2 regions of the Micromonospora sp. NPDC049048 genome follow, and region 1 is predicted to be linked to the other one. Evidence: predicted binding sites of a transcription regulator. Region 1 holds the regulator's gene; the other holds the start of a gene.

Region 1 (7,147 bases):
GTTCGAGTAGTGGTAGCGGCGGCCCGGGGGCAGCACCCGCTCGGCCCGGGCCAGGTCGGCGACCAGCCCGTCGACGTCCGGCGCGCGCAGGGTGTCCCAGATGTCGCCGTACGGTTCCCGTTGCAGGCCGGCGGTGTGCGACAGCAGCCGGCGCACCGTCAGTTCGCCGTGGGCCGGCAGGTCCAGGTGCCGGCCCAGCGGGTCGTCGAGGTCGAGCAGGCCGTCATCACGGCACTGGAGCGTCAACACGGCCGTGAACGTCTTCGTGACCGAGCCGATCCGGAAGCGGGTGCCCGGTCCCAGCTCGGTGTCGTTGCCGGTGCCGCCGACGGCGCACGTCCAGAGCGGCCGGTCCGCCCGGTGCAGGGCCGCCGAGACCGCCGGCACCCGGGCCTGTGCCTGGACCGTACGGACCATCCGCGACAGCCGGTCGGCGACCACCGTCACGCGAGGTTCCGGGCCAGCATCGGGCCCAGCGGCGCCCCGCCGAGCACGTGCGCGTGCGCGTGGAAGACCTCCTGGCCGCCGTACGCGCCGGTGTTGAACATCAGCCGGAAGCCGTCACCGAGCAGCCCCTCGTCCTCGGCCACGGCGGCGGCGGTGGCGAGCACCTCCCCGGCCAGCCCCGGATCGCCCTGGCCGAGCGTCGCCACGTCGGCGTAGTGCTCCTTCGGGATGACCAGGACGTGCACGGGCGCCTTCGGGTCGATGTCGCGGAAGGCGAGCGTGGTGGCGGTTTCCCGGACGATCGTGGCCGGGATCTCCCCGGCGACGATGCGGCAGAAGAGGCAGTCGGTTCCCATCGGGGCAGTGTAAGGAAGGGCCCCCTGTCGACGCCTCCGGCGGAGGGCGGTTCCTTGCTGACGACGGACAGGCCGGCGCGCCCGCGCGGAACCGGCGCACGCCAGACAGGCCGGGCTCGGGCCGGGGCGGGGGCCGGCACGCGGCGGACAGGCCGGCGCACGAGGCGGGGGCCGGCGCACGAGGCGAGGGCCGGCGCACGAGGCGGGGGCCGACCACGGGGCGGGGGCCGGCGCACGGGGCGGGGGCCGGCCAGGCATGATGGCCGGCGTGACTTCACGGGCGGTACTGGTGACGGGGGCCTCGCGCGGCATCGGGCGGGCGGTGGCGACCGCGTTCGCGGCCGGCGGCGACCGGGTGGCGATCCACCACCGGGACTCCGCGGAACTGGCCGAGGGGCTGCGCGCCGAACTGCCCGGTGAGGGACACGTGGTGGTCCGCGCCGACCTGACCGACCCGGAGGCCGTACGGGCCATGGTGGACGAGGCGGCCGACCTGCTCGGCGGGCTGGACGTGCTGGTCAACAACGCCGGCGTGTACGGCGAACGGGACGCCCCGCACCCGGTCTTCGGCGCCTCCTACGAGCAGTGGCGCGCGCAGTGGCGGCAGGTGCTGGAGACCAACCTGACCGGCGCCGGCAACGTCATCTGGTGCGCCGCGCAGCACATGCGCGCGCGGGGCGGGCGGATCGTCAACGTCTCCTCCCGGGGAGCCTTCCGGGGCGAGCCGGAGCAGCCGGCGTACGGGGCGAGCAAGGCGGGGCTGAACGCGCTGGGGCAGTCGCTCGCGGTGGCCCTCGCCCCGTACGGCATCACGATCGCGACGGTCGCGCCGGGCTTCGTGGAGACCGACATGACGACCGAACACCTGAGCGGAGAACGGGGTGCCGCGATCCGGGCGCAGAGCCCGTTCAACCGGGTGGCCCGCCCAGAGGAGATCGCCGCCGCCGTGCACTGGCTCGCCTCCCCGCAGGCGGAGTGGGCCTCCGGCACCATCGTCGACCTCAACGGCGCCTCCTACCTCCGCAGCTGACAGCCCTCACCCCACCCCACCCCCGCCGGCCTTCCCTGCCCTGTCCCCCGCGATCATGCAGTTGTGGTGCCCGACAAAAGGGCCGAAAAGGGGTTTCCTGCCCACCAGAACTGCATGATCGACGCGGCGGGCGGCGGCGCGAGGCCCGCTGACAGGGGGCGCGGGCAGCCCGGACGGAGGCGCGCGGACGGGGCGGGCGGCGCGGGGGCTACCAGTGGTTCAGGCGGGTGGCGAGGACCGTTAGGGCCGCCACGCCGGCGGTGGAGGTGCGTAGCACCGAGGGGCCCAGGCGGACCGGGCGGGCGCCGGCGGCGCGGAACGCGTCCAGCTCCGCGTCGGCGATGCCGCCCTCCGGGCCGACGACCAGCACGATCTCCCCGGCGGTGGGCAGCTCGACGCTCGTCAGCCGCTCCTGCGCCTCCTCGTGCAGCACGAACGCGGCGGCGGCGCCCGAGATGCGGCGGGCCACCCGGGTCGTCGACTCGTCCGGCGTCCCGGCGACCACGGGCAGCCAGGCACGGCGGGCCTGCTTGGCCGCCTCCCGGGCGGTCGCCGCCCACTTCTCCCGCGCCCGTACGCCCCGGTCGCCGCGCCACTGGGTCACCGAACGGGCGGCCGCCCAGGGCACGATCTCGTCCACGCCGACCTCGGTCATCGCCTGCACGGCCAGCTCGCCCCGGTCGCCCTTGGCGATGCCCTGCACCACCACCAGGCGCGGGACGGACGCGTCGACGTACCCCCGCGAGGTGATCTCGACATCGAGGGTGCCCCGGCCGACGGCGGTGACCACCGCGGCGGCCGTGCCGCCCCGGCCGTCGGCGAGCAGCAGCCGCTCGCCGACGCGCAGCCGTTGCACGGTGGCGGCGTGGTGCCCCTCGGGACCGTCGAGGGTCAGCCGGTCGTCGGTGGGCAGCGGGTCGACCAGGAACAGCGGCGCGGACACGACGATCAGGCTAGCCGCCCCGGCGGGCGCCGGGGCGGTGAGCCCGGGAGGGGCCGACAGGCAGGCGAGCCGCCAGGTGCGAGCAGGCGGGCGCTGGCACAGGCGGGCGGGCCGTCCCGGTGAACGGGCAGGCCGGCACGGTGAACGGGCGGGCCGCCGCGACTGTGGGCGGCGACCCGAACTCCGTCAGGCGTGGCCGTTGAAGGCGTCGCGCATCCGGGAGAAGAAGCCGCCCTGCTTGGTCAGCTCGGCCACCTCTTCGCCCCGGGTCTTGGCGAAGTCGCGCAGCATCCGCTCCTGGTCGGCGTCGAGCTTGGTGGGGGTGCGCACGTCGAGGTGGACGTAGAGGTCGCCCCGGCCGGTGCCGCGCAGGTGCGGCACACCCCGGGCGCGCAGCCGCAGCGTGCTGCCCGGCTGGGTGCCGGCCTTGACGTCGACCGTCTCCTCGCTGTCCAGCGTCTTGATGGTGAGCCGGGTGCCGAGCGCCGCCGCCGTCATCGGCACGGTGACGCGGCAGTGCAGGTCGTCGCCCTTGCGGGAGTAGACGTCGTGCGGCCGCTCGTGGATCTCCACGTAGAGGTCGCCGGCCGTGCCGCCGCCGGGACCGACCTCGCCCTGCTGGGCGAGCCGGATGCGCATCCCGTCCTCGACACCGGCCGGGATCTTGACGGTCAGCGAACGCCGGGTGCGGACGCGGCCGTCCCCGGCACAGGTCGGGCACGGGTGCGGGATGGTGGTGCCGTAGCCCTGGCAGACCGTGCACGGCCGGGCGGAGACCACCTGACCGAGGAAGGTGCGCTGCACGGACTGCACCTCGCCCCGGCCGGCGCACGCCTCGCAGGTGGCCAGGTGGGTGCCGGCCGCCGTGCCGGCGCCGGAGCAGGTGGTGCAGAGCACGGCGGTGTCGACGGTGATCGGTGCCTCGACGCCGAACGCGGTCTCGTGCAGGTCCAGTTCCAGCCGCAGGATCGCGTCGGCGCCGGGCCGGGTCCGGGGCCGGGGGCCACGCGAGCCGCCGGCCGCGCCGCCGAAGAACGCGTCCATGATGTCCTGGAAGCCGACGAACGGCCCCGCGCCGCCCGGGCCGCCGGGGCCGCCCGCGCCCCCGCCGCCGGGGGCGAGCGGGTCGCCGCCCAGGTCGACGATCTGCCGTTTCCGGTCGTCCGAGAGGACCTCGTACGCGGCGTTGATGTCCTTGAACTTCTCCTGTGCCTCCGGATCCGGATTCACGTCCGGGTGGAACTGTCGCGCCAACTTGCGGTAGGCGCGCTTGATCTCGTCGTCGGAGGCTTCCCGGCTCACGCCGAGAATGCCGTAGTAGTCCCTGGCCACTGCGTTCCGTGTCCTCATGTTCGTCTCGCGTTGCGCCGGTCGGCGGCCGGAGCCGGCCGTCGGCCCTGACTGGTCAGTTCTGGGCCAGCAGCTCGCCCACGTAGCGTGCCACGGCCCGCACCGTGGCGATGGTGCCGGGGTAGTCCATCCGGGTCGGCCCGAGCACGCCGAGGCCGCCGACGCTGGTCGTACCCGGCCCGTAGCCGGTGCTGACCACCGAGGCGGCGCGCAGGTTGTCGACCTCGTTCTCGTCACCGATGAGCACCCGGGTCGTGCTCGGCTCGGCCTCGCCGATGAGCTTGAGCATGACGACCTCCTCCTCCAGCGCCTCCAGGATGGGGCGCAGGGAGCCCTGGAAGTCGAGCAGCCCGCCTCGGGTCAGGTTGGCCGTGCCGGCCAGCGCGATCCGCTCCTCGTGCCGCTCGATCAACGTCTCGAGCAGCACGCTGGAGAGGGTGGTCATGGCCGGCCGCAGGTGCGGCGTCGACTCCTCGACCAGCGCCTGCACCAGCGGCGGGGTCTCCGACAGCCGGGTGCCGACCAGCTTCTCGTTGACCAGCCGGCGCAGGTCCGTGACGTCGTCGGGCGGGATCGGCGCGGGCAGCTCGACCAGCCGCTGCTCGACCCGGCCGGTGTCGGCGATCATGACCAGCATCAGCCGGGTGGTGGAGATCGGCACCAGTTCCAGGTGACGCACCGAGGAGCGGGCCAGGCTCGGGTACTGCACGACGGCGACCTGCCGGGTGAGTTGCGCCAGCAGCCGGACGGTGCGGTGCACCACGTCGTCGAGGTCGACGGCGCCAACCAGGAAGCGCTCGATCGCCCGGCGCTCGGCCGGACTGAGCGGCTTCACCCGGGACAGCCGGTCCACGAAGAGCCGGTAGCCCCGGTCGGTGGGCACCCGGCCGGCGCTGGTGTGCGGCTGGCGGATGTAGCCCTCCTCCTCCAGCACGGCCATGTCGTTGCGGACGGTCGCCGGCGAGACGCCCAGCTGGTGTCGCTCGACCAGCGCCCTGCTGCCGACGGGCTCCTGCGTGGCGACGTAGTCCTCGACGATCGCGCGCAGCACGGCGAGCTTGCGGTCGTCGAGACCCATCCTCCCCACCTCCTGTCGCTCGTCGGCCCCCGCAGGCGGGGGCCGGGCGGGCTGCTGGCACTCGACTGTAGCGAGTGCCAGTCTACGTCGGCGGGGCCGCCCGCGCGATGATCGACCTGGGGCGACCAGTCCGATCAGCGACCGTGGGTCCGGCCGCCAGTGGTCGGGAACCCGGTCTTTCGGACATGTCGACGACGTCAGGCTGGTGCCGAGTTGCCGGCTGCCCCTACCGTGACCTCCATGACCGAACCACCTCGCCCTCCCGGAGCAGGGGATCCTGGCCTTCCGCCGGACCCGACCGCCCCGTCCGGGTTTCCCGGCCCCTCCGGCTTCGCCGAACCCACCGCACCACTGTCCGGGGCCCCCGGCCCGGGAAGCTATCCCCCGCCCGGTGGCTATCCGCCGCCCACCGGTGACCAGCCGCCGTCGGGCGATTACCCCCCGCCCGGCGGCTTCCCCCCGCCCGGGGCCGGCTACCCGGGCGCTGGCGGCTACGGCCAGCCGACGGGCGGCTACGCCAACAACGACGACAAGACCTGGGCCCTGATCGCCCACTTCGGCGGCCCGCTCGGCGTGATCGTCGGCGGCGGCCTGCTCGGCTGGGTGGCGCCGCTCATCGCGCTGATGGTCCGGGGGCAGCAGTCGCCGACGGCCCGGGCGCACGCCGTCGCGGCGCTGAACTTCCAGCTCACCTGGGCGATCGTCGGGGTGCTGAGCTGGGTGGTCGCGCTGATCACCTGCGGGGTGCTGTTCTTCGTTCCGATGCTCGTCTGGCTGGTGCCGCTGATCTTCGGCATCATCGGCGGCGTCAAGGCCAACGAGGGCGTGCTCTACCGCTACCCGATGACCTACGCCTTCACCAAGTGACCCGGGCCGGCCGCTCCCCCGGCCGGCCCCGGCACGCGGTTCAGGGCAGCAGGTCGCGCACGACCGCGTCGGCGAGCAGCCTGCCCCGCAGGGTCAGCACGGCCCGGCCGGCCGCGTGCTCGTCGGCCGCCAGCAGCCCGGCGTCAAGGGCCCGCGCGGCACCCGCCCGGCCGGCGTCGTCGAGGGCGTCCAGCGGCAGCCCCGAGGCGAGGCGCAGCCGGAGCATGACGTCCTCCATGTGCGCCTCGTCGGCGGTGAGCACCTCGCGGGCCAGGCCGGGCGACCCGCCGCCGGCCAGCCGCTTCGCGTACGTCGTGGGGTGCTTGACGTTCCACCAGCGCACGCCGCCGACGTGGCTGTGCGCCCCCGGGCCGAGGCCCCACCAGTCGGCGCCCGTCCAGTAGAGCAGGTTGTGCCGGCACCGGGCCGCCTCGTCGCGGGCCCAGTTGGACACCTCGTACCAGGAGAGACCGGCCGCGCCGAGAGCGGCCTCCGCGGCGAGGTAGCGGTCCGCGGCGACGTCGTCGGAGGGGTACGGCAGCTCGCCGCGCCGCATCCGGCCGGCCAGCCGGGTGCCGTCCTCCACGATCAGGGCGTACGCGCTGACGTGGTCCACCCCGGCGGCGACGACCTGGTCGAGGGAGGCGGCGAAGTCGGCCTCGCTCTCCCCCGGCGTGCCGTAGATCAGGTCGAGGTTGACGTGGTCGAACCCGGCGTCGCGCGCCTCCCGGGCGGCGGCGACGGCCCGGCCGGCGCTGTGCGTACGGTCGAGGATCGCCAGCACCCCCGGCGCGGCGGACTGCATGCCCAGCGAGATCCGGGTGTAGCCGGCGGCCCGCAGCGCCTTCAGCGACTCCGGCGTGACCGACTCCGGGTTGGCCTCGGTGGTCACCTCGGCGTCGGGCGCGAGCCCCCAGGTGCGGTCGATGCCGTCGAGGATCCGCGCCAGGTCGTCGGCGGGGAGCAGGGTCGGGGTGCCGCCACCGACGAAGACCGTGTCGACCCGGGGCGGTGGGGCGTCGCCCAGCACCCGGCGGGCGAGCGCCAGCTCGGCCAGCACGGTGTCGGCGTACGCG
Region 2 (7,147 bases), on a different contig from region 1:
GGACCGGCGTTGCCGGGTCGGAGACGAACCGCATGTCGCGGTTGGTGACGATGCCGACCAGCTGGCCCTCGCCGTCGACCACGGGCACGCCGGAGATGCGGTAGCGCCCGCAGAGGGCGTCGACGTCGCGCAGGGTGTCGTCGGGGCTGGCGGTCACCGGGTTGGTGATCATGCCGGACTCGGAGCGCTTGACCAGGTCGACCTGGAGCGCCTGGTCCTCCAGGGAGAGGTTGCGGTGCAGCACGCCGATGCCGCCCTGACGGGCCATGGCGATCGCCATCCGGGCCTCGGTCACCGTGTCCATCGCGCTGGACAGCAGCGGGATCGAGAGGCTGATGTTGCGGGTCAGCTTCGTCACGGTGTTGACCCGGCTGGGCACCACGTCCGACTCGCCCGGCTGGAGCAGCACGTCGTCGAAGGTCAACCCGAGCGGGACCACCCGGGCGGAGCCCGCGGGCAGCTCCGGCAGATGGCCGCCCAACTCCCCGCTGTCGGCGCCGGCCGGAAGATCGGTGTTGGGCGAAAATTCCACGATTGCTCCCCTGAGCTGCTCGGATGGGCTTCAGCGAGGTGGCGCGGGCGGGCACCGGCACACGCCGGGTGACGGGCGCGTCGTCTCATCGTACCCACCGACCCGGGCCGTCCCCGGCCGGTGGCGGCGCAGGTCACCGGTGGCCGGGGGCGGACGCGGCCGTGGCGTTGGGTCTACGGTGAGGGGGTGCACGACGAGCCCATCGACCCCTTCAACGGCGACCCGGCCGATCCGGCCGCCGGCCTGCATGACCCGGGCGACGACGCCCCGCTCGACCCGCTGACCGACGTCGAGCGGCAGGACGTGCTGGAGGACCTGGCCGACCTGGAGATCTACCAGGCGCTGCTGGCGCCGATCGGGGTACGCGGGCTCGTCATAGAGTGCGAGGACTGCCGGGAGCCGCACTACTTCGACTGGGACCTGCTGCGTGGCAACCTGCGGCACCTGCTCAGCTCGGGGCGCCCCCGGGTGCACGAGCCGGCCTACGACCCCGACCCGGACCACTACGTCACGTGGGACTACGCCCGTGGCTACGCCGACGGGGTGCACGACACGCTGACCGAGGGCACCGACGAGGAGCCCGAGCCCGAGCCCGGACGCTGAGCGGGCGGCTGCCCCAGGCGCGCGGGTATCACCGATCGTCACCGCCGGTGACCGTTCGGGAAGAGGCACCTAGGCTCGGTGCGGATGATGACCTTGAAGTCCTCGTCGCCGCGGTACGCCCCGCACGCACCGGTACGCCTCCCGCCTGAGGACCGCGCACCGGCACGGCTCCCGCCGAGCCGCCGGCCGGCACCGCCCCCGCTTCGAGGCGACGGTCACCCTGAGGATCCTGTCCGCGGGCGGCTCGCCGCACCGCCAAGGGCGCGACTAGGCCACCAGGCCGGCGCGGAAACCGGCCGCCACCGCGTGCGCGCGGTCCCGGGCGCCCAACTTGCGGAACAGCCGGCGGGCGTGGGTCTTCACGGTGTCCTCCGAGACGAACAGCTCCCGGCCGATCTCGGCGTTGCTCTTGCCCTCCGCCATGCCCAGCAGCACCTGGAGCTCGCGTTCGGTCAGGCCGACCTGGGACCGGCCGCCGCGCGGGCCGGACCCGTTCCGCCGCCCGGCCGGCACGGCGTCGGCCGGCTCGTCGGTCGGCTCGGCCGGGTCGTCGCCGCGCTGCGACGGTACGACCGTCGGGGCCGCGCCGTCCGGGGACGTTCCCGACCAGGTGGGGCCGGGCTCGGCGGGCACCCGGCCGGCCGGACCGGTACGGGCGGGACCGCCGACGGCGGCGGTGTCCCGGGCCGGATCGGTGGCCGGGCGGCGGGCGGCCCGGCCGGGCGCGGAGAGCAGCAGCAGGGCCTTCGCCACCGCGCTGGTCAGGTCGTGGTCGACGCCCTGGATGAGCCCCCGGGCACCCGCGCTGATGGTGGCCGCCGCCGCCTCCGACTCCTCGGTGCCGAGCAGCAGCACGGAGGCCTGCGGCGCGCGGGCGAGCACCCGCCGCACGAAGCCCGCGCTGTCCGGCCGGGTGAGGGCCGTGTCGGCCAGCACCACGTCGGCCGGGCGCTCGGCCAGCCGCAGCATCACCTCGGGATCGGAGACGGCCGTCCGCACCGCGGCGGACAAGCCGAGTCGTGCCGCCGCCGACGCGAGATGCTGCGCCGCGAGCGGTGTCCGAACGCACACGAGAACCGTACGCACAGTGGTCTCCTCTCCGCCCAAGAGCAGACCATGACGGGGTCGGGTCGCGAGGGGGTTCCGGCAATCCTCCGAACTTTTCCGACAAGTGGGGCATATGCCACCGCTTGCCGGAAGTTTTCGATCACAGGCGTGTGAGCGGGCGGCCGCCCGGGTACCAAGCCCCCAGGCCGGAAACGGCGCGCCTGCGCGGACCGTCGCCCGGACGCCGATTCACCAGGATCTGCGCGGTGCCGCGCGGGAGGAGGGGTGCTGATGTCGAACGTACGCAGACTGCCCGGACCCATCGTCGACCTCTGGGACTGGCAGCGGCTCGGTGCCTGCCGGGGCCGGGACAGCGCACAGTTCTTCCACCCGGACGGCGAGCGCGGCTCGTCCCGCCTGCGTCGGGAGTCCGGCGCCAAGGCCGTCTGCCGCGCCTGCCCCGTCCGGGCCGAGTGCGCCGCCCACGCCCTCGCCGTCCGCGAGCCGTACGGCGTGTGGGGCGGCTTCAGCGAGTCGGAGCGGCTGCGGCTGCTCGCCGTCGGCTGGGAGGACCTGGCCGACCGCCGCCAGAGCCGCGTCGACGTCGCCCGGCTGGAGGCCCGCCTGGGCCAGCCGCACCGGTCGACCGTCCCCGCCCAGCGCAAGATCGCCTGAACCGGCCGCCCGCGAAGACCACCCGACGCCGCGTCCCACCCGGAGACGCGGCGTCGCGGCGTTCCCGGCTGTCAACGGACCACCGTTCCCGACGCGCGTGCCCGGCCGTCACGTCGCGGGCGGATGGTCGCGCAGACGGGCTGGTCGCACCGGTGGGCGGTGGTCACACCAGCGGGCAGTCGCATCGGCCGGCGGTGGTCACGTCGTGTGGGTGGAAAGGCGTCGGGGCGCACCGTCACACGGACGGTGCGCCCCGACGAGGCGTACGGCTGGGTCAGAAGCCCGGGCCGTGCTGGTGGCCGTGGCCGTGGCTGTGGCCGTGACCGCCGGCGGCGGCCGGCTCGGCCTTCTCCGGCTTCTCCACCACGAGGCTCTCCGTGGTGAGCAGCAGACCGGCGATCGACGCGGCGTTGGTGACCGCGTTGCGGGTCACCTTCACCGGGTCGACGATGCCGGACTTCGCCAGGTCGACGTACTCGCCGGTGGCGGCGTCGAGGCCGTGGCCCCAGTCCTTGCCGGCGACCTTCTGCACCACGACGTAGCCGTCGTGGCCGGCGTTCTGGGCGATCCAGCGCAGCGGCTCGACCAGCGCCTTGCGCACGATCGAGACACCGACCTTCTCGTCACCGGTGAAGCCGAGGTCGTCGTCGAGCGCCGGCAGGATCTGCACCAGGGCGGCGCCACCGCCGGGGACGGTGCCCTCCTCGACCGCGGCCTTGGTGGCGGCGATCGCGTCCTCGATGCGGTGCTTGCGCTCCTTCATCTCGACCTCGGTCGCGGCGCCGACCTTGATGACCGCGATGCCGCCGGACAGCTTGGCCAGCCGCTCGGCGAGCTTCTCCCGGTCCCAGTCGGAGTCCGAGGCCTCGATCTCCTTGCGGATCTGCGCGACCCGGTCGGCGACCTCGCTCGCCTTGCCGCCGCCGTCGACGACCGTGGTGTTCTCCTTGTCGACCACCACGCGCCGGGCGGTGCCCAGCACCTCCAGGCCCACCTGGTCGAGCTTGTAGCCCAGCTCGGGGGCGACCAGCTCGGCGCCGGTGAGGATCGCCATGTCCTGGAGCATCGCCTTGCGCCGGTCGCCGAAGCCGGGGGCCTTCACCGCGCAGACCTTGAGGGTCTTGCGGATCGAGTTGACCACCAGCGTCGACAGCGCCTGGCCGTCGACGTCCTCGGCGATGATCAGCAGCGGCTTGCTGTTCTGGAGGACCTTCTCCAGCAGCGGCAGCAGCTCCTCGATCGCCGAGATCTTCTGGGTCGTGATCAGGATGTACGGGTCCTCCAGGACCGACTCCTGCGACTCCATGTCGGTGACGAAGTTCGGCGAGATGAAGCCCTTGTCGAACTGGAGACCCTCGGTCACGTCCAGCTCGGTGTGCAGGGCGGAGCCCTCCTCGACGGTGATGACGCCGTCGCGGCCGACCCGCTCCATCGCCTCGGCGATCAGCTCGCCGATCGTCGCGTCCTGCGCGGAGATCGTCGCGACGTGCGCGATCGACTCCTTGTCGGCGACGTCGACCGCGCGGCCGAGCAGCGCCTCGGAGACCTTGGCGGCCGCCGCGTCGATGCCCCGCTTGAGGCCGGCCGGGTTGGCGCCGGCCGTGACGTTGCGCAGACCCTCGCGGACCATCGCCTGGGCCAGCACGGTGGCGGTCGTGGTCCCGTCGCCGGCGACGTCGTTGGTCTTGGTCGCCACCTCCTTGACCAGCTGCGCACCGAGGTTCTCGTAGGGGTTGGTGAGCTCGATCTCCTTGGCGATGGTCACGCCGTCGTTGGTGATCGTGGGCACACCGAATTTCTTGTCCAGGACGACGTTGCGCCCGCGCGGGCCGAGGGTGACCTTGACCGCGTCCGCGAGGGCGTTGACACCGTGCTCGAGCAGGTGCCGGGCGTCGTCCGAGAAGCTCAGGATCTTCGCCATGAATGTCCCTTCGAAGCGTCGTCGCCCCGGCCCGGCGAGCCGGACCGGGGCGACGACACTGATCGGTTGCTTACTTCTCGATGACCGCGAGGACGTCGCGGGCGGAGAGCACCAGGTACTCCTCGCCGGCGTACTTGACCTCGGTGCCGCCGTACTTCGAGTAGAGGACGGTGTCGCCGACCTTCACGTCGACCGGCACGCGGTTGCCCTTGTCGTCGATCCGGCCCGGGCCGACAGCGAGGACGGTGCCCTCCTGCGGCTTCTCCTTGGCGGTGTCGGGGATCACGATGCCGGAGGCGGTGGTGGTCTCGGCCTCGTTCGCCTGGACCACGATGCGGTCCTCGAGCGGCTTGATCGCAACCTTGGTCGCGGTAGTCACGGGCATACCCTCCCGGGTACTTGGTTTCGTTACCGGCCGGCATGCCGACCAGCGTCAATCTGCCACATGCCACCGGGCGGGGCCGTCGTCGCGGGTGCCGGTCCGCCTGGCGTTCAGCGCCCGGGTCACGGGACCCGGAAGCTGGCACCCTCGGGGTGAGAGTGCTAATCGCAGGTTATTCCTCGGCTAGCACTCCGTCAAGGAGAGTGCCAACCCGCCGGCCGGCGCGTCGCGTCCGCCGACCACAATGAGCGGGTGGACCTCGACCAGTTCGCCGCTCTGCGTACGCCCGAGGGGTCGGCCGCGCTCGACGCCGCCGCGCGGGTGGCCGGCGGCGATCCGCTGACCGCGGCGGCCGCGCTCCGCTCGGCCGGACTGCCGGCCGGGCTGGCGGCGGCCGCGCTCACCCAGGCCGAGCTACGCCGCCGGGCGGTCGGCAAGTTCGGGCCGGCGGCGGCCGGGATGTTCCTCACCCGCGCCGGTCTGGAGCAGGCCACGCGCGGTGTCGTCGCGGCGCGGCGGGCCGCCCGGCTGCGGGCCGCCGGGGTGCGCACCCTGGCCGACCTCGGCTGCGGCCTCGGCGCGGACGCGCTCGCCGCCGCCCGCGCCGGCATCCGGGTGTACGGCGTGGAGGCCGACCCGGTGACCGCCGCGATGGCCGCCGCGAACGCCGAGGCGGCCGGGCTGGCCGGGTTGTTCACGGTGGAGTGCGGCGACGCCACGGCGTTCGACGTGGACCGCGTCGACGGGGTTTTCTGCGACCCGGCGCGCCGGAAGGCGGGCACCGGGCGGCGGATCTTCGACCCGAACGCGTACTCCCCGCCCTGGGACTTCGTGGTCGGGCTGGCCGAGCGGGTGCCGTACACCGTCGTGAAGGTGGCGCCCGGCATCGACCACGCGCTGATCCCGCCGGGCGCGGAGGCGGAGTGGGTCAGCGTCGACGGAGACCTGGTCGAGGCGGCGCTGTGGTGCGGCCGGCTCGCCGAGACCCCTCGCCGAGCCACCCTGCTGCGGGGCAGGGAAGGATCCTCTGTCGACGCTGCCGGCAGCCGTCAGTTGACCGGCTCCGGCGACGTCGAGGCCACCGTCGGCCCGGCGCGCCGCTTCCTGTACGACCCGGATCCGGCGGTGGTCCGCGCGCACCTGGTCGCGGAGCTGGCGGACACGCTGAGCGCGACGCTGGCCGACCCGAGCATCGCCTACCTCTACGCGGACGCGCCGACGCCGACGCCGTTCGCCCGCTGCCTGGAGGTCACCGACGTGCTGCCGTTCTCGCTCAAGCGGCTGCGGGCGCTGCTGCGGGAGCGCCGGGTCGGGCGGGTGGAGATCCTCAAGCGCGGGTCCGCACTTGAGCCGGAGAAGCTGCGGCGGGACCTGCGGCTGGCCGGGGGCGAGGCGGCCAGCCTGGTGCTGACCCGGGTGGCCGGCGCGCCGACGGTGCTGGTCTGCCGGCCGGTCGGGTGACGCGCATTTCGGCTCGCGGGTCGCGCCGCCCGGGGTTAGCTTGTCGGTCATGGCGGGACAGGGCACTCCGGCGACCGCGCTGCTGACGAAGCGGAAGATCGCCCACACCACCCATCCGTACGACGTCTCCCCCGCCGCGCCGAACTACGGCGCGCTGGTCGCGGCGGCGTTGGGGGTGGCCCCGGAGCGGGTGTTCAAGTCGCTGGTCGCCGAGGTCGACGGCGCGCTGACCGTGGCGGTCGTGCCGGTGACCGGGGAGCTGGACCTCAAGGCGCTCGCCGCGGCGGTCGGCGGCAAGCGGGCCGCCATGGCCGACCGCGCGACCGCCGAGCGGGCCACCGGCTACGTGCGCGGCGGCATCAGCCCGCTCGGCCAGCGCCGACGCCTGCCCACGGTGCTCGACTCGTCGGCGCTCGACCATCCCACCGTGTACGTCTCGGCGGGCCGGCGCGGCCTCCAACTCCAGCTCGCCCCGCAGGATCTGGTGGCGCTCACCGGCGCGGCCACGGCGCCGCTGTCCACCCGC

What was found. The regulator HrcA, encoded in region 1, represses chaperone genes, less so after heat shock. The targets are predictions, from matches to a motif close to GGTTNGCACNCTCNNNNNGAGNGTGCNAACC.
Region 2: a site for HrcA is predicted at 5,297-5,327, ahead of groES (co-chaperone GroES). Genes of this name have one in related genera too.

Annotation. Positions count from the first base shown of each region.
Region 1 covers NZ_JBICTM010000003.1:56,788-63,934, reverse strand. The annotation lists gene ACGFIG_RS10935 (serine hydrolase domain-containing protein) at 1-447, opposite strand, end outside; gene ACGFIG_RS10930 (histidine triad nucleotide-binding protein) at 444-803, opposite strand; gene ACGFIG_RS10925 (SDR family NAD(P)-dependent oxidoreductase) at 1,072-1,833, shown strand; gene ACGFIG_RS10920 (16S rRNA (uracil(1498)-N(3))-methyltransferase) at 2,042-2,776, opposite strand; gene dnaJ (molecular chaperone DnaJ) at 2,963-4,108, opposite strand; gene hrcA (heat-inducible transcriptional repressor HrcA) at 4,182-5,204, opposite strand; gene ACGFIG_RS10905 (DUF4870 domain-containing protein) at 5,445-6,071, shown strand; gene hemW (radical SAM family heme chaperone HemW) at 6,112-7,147, opposite strand, start outside.
Region 2 covers NZ_JBICTM010000001.1:611,463-618,609, reverse strand. The annotation lists gene guaB (IMP dehydrogenase) at 1-532, opposite strand, end outside; gene ACGFIG_RS02980 (DUF5319 domain-containing protein) at 719-1,135, shown strand; gene ACGFIG_RS02975 (LuxR C-terminal-related transcriptional regulator) at 1,403-2,221, opposite strand; gene ACGFIG_RS02970 (WhiB family transcriptional regulator) at 2,474-2,857, shown strand; gene groL (chaperonin GroEL) at 3,132-4,778, opposite strand; gene groES (co-chaperone GroES) at 4,849-5,163, opposite strand; gene ACGFIG_RS02955 (methyltransferase domain-containing protein) at 5,413-6,621, shown strand; gene ybaK (Cys-tRNA(Pro) deacylase) at 6,671-7,147, shown strand, end outside.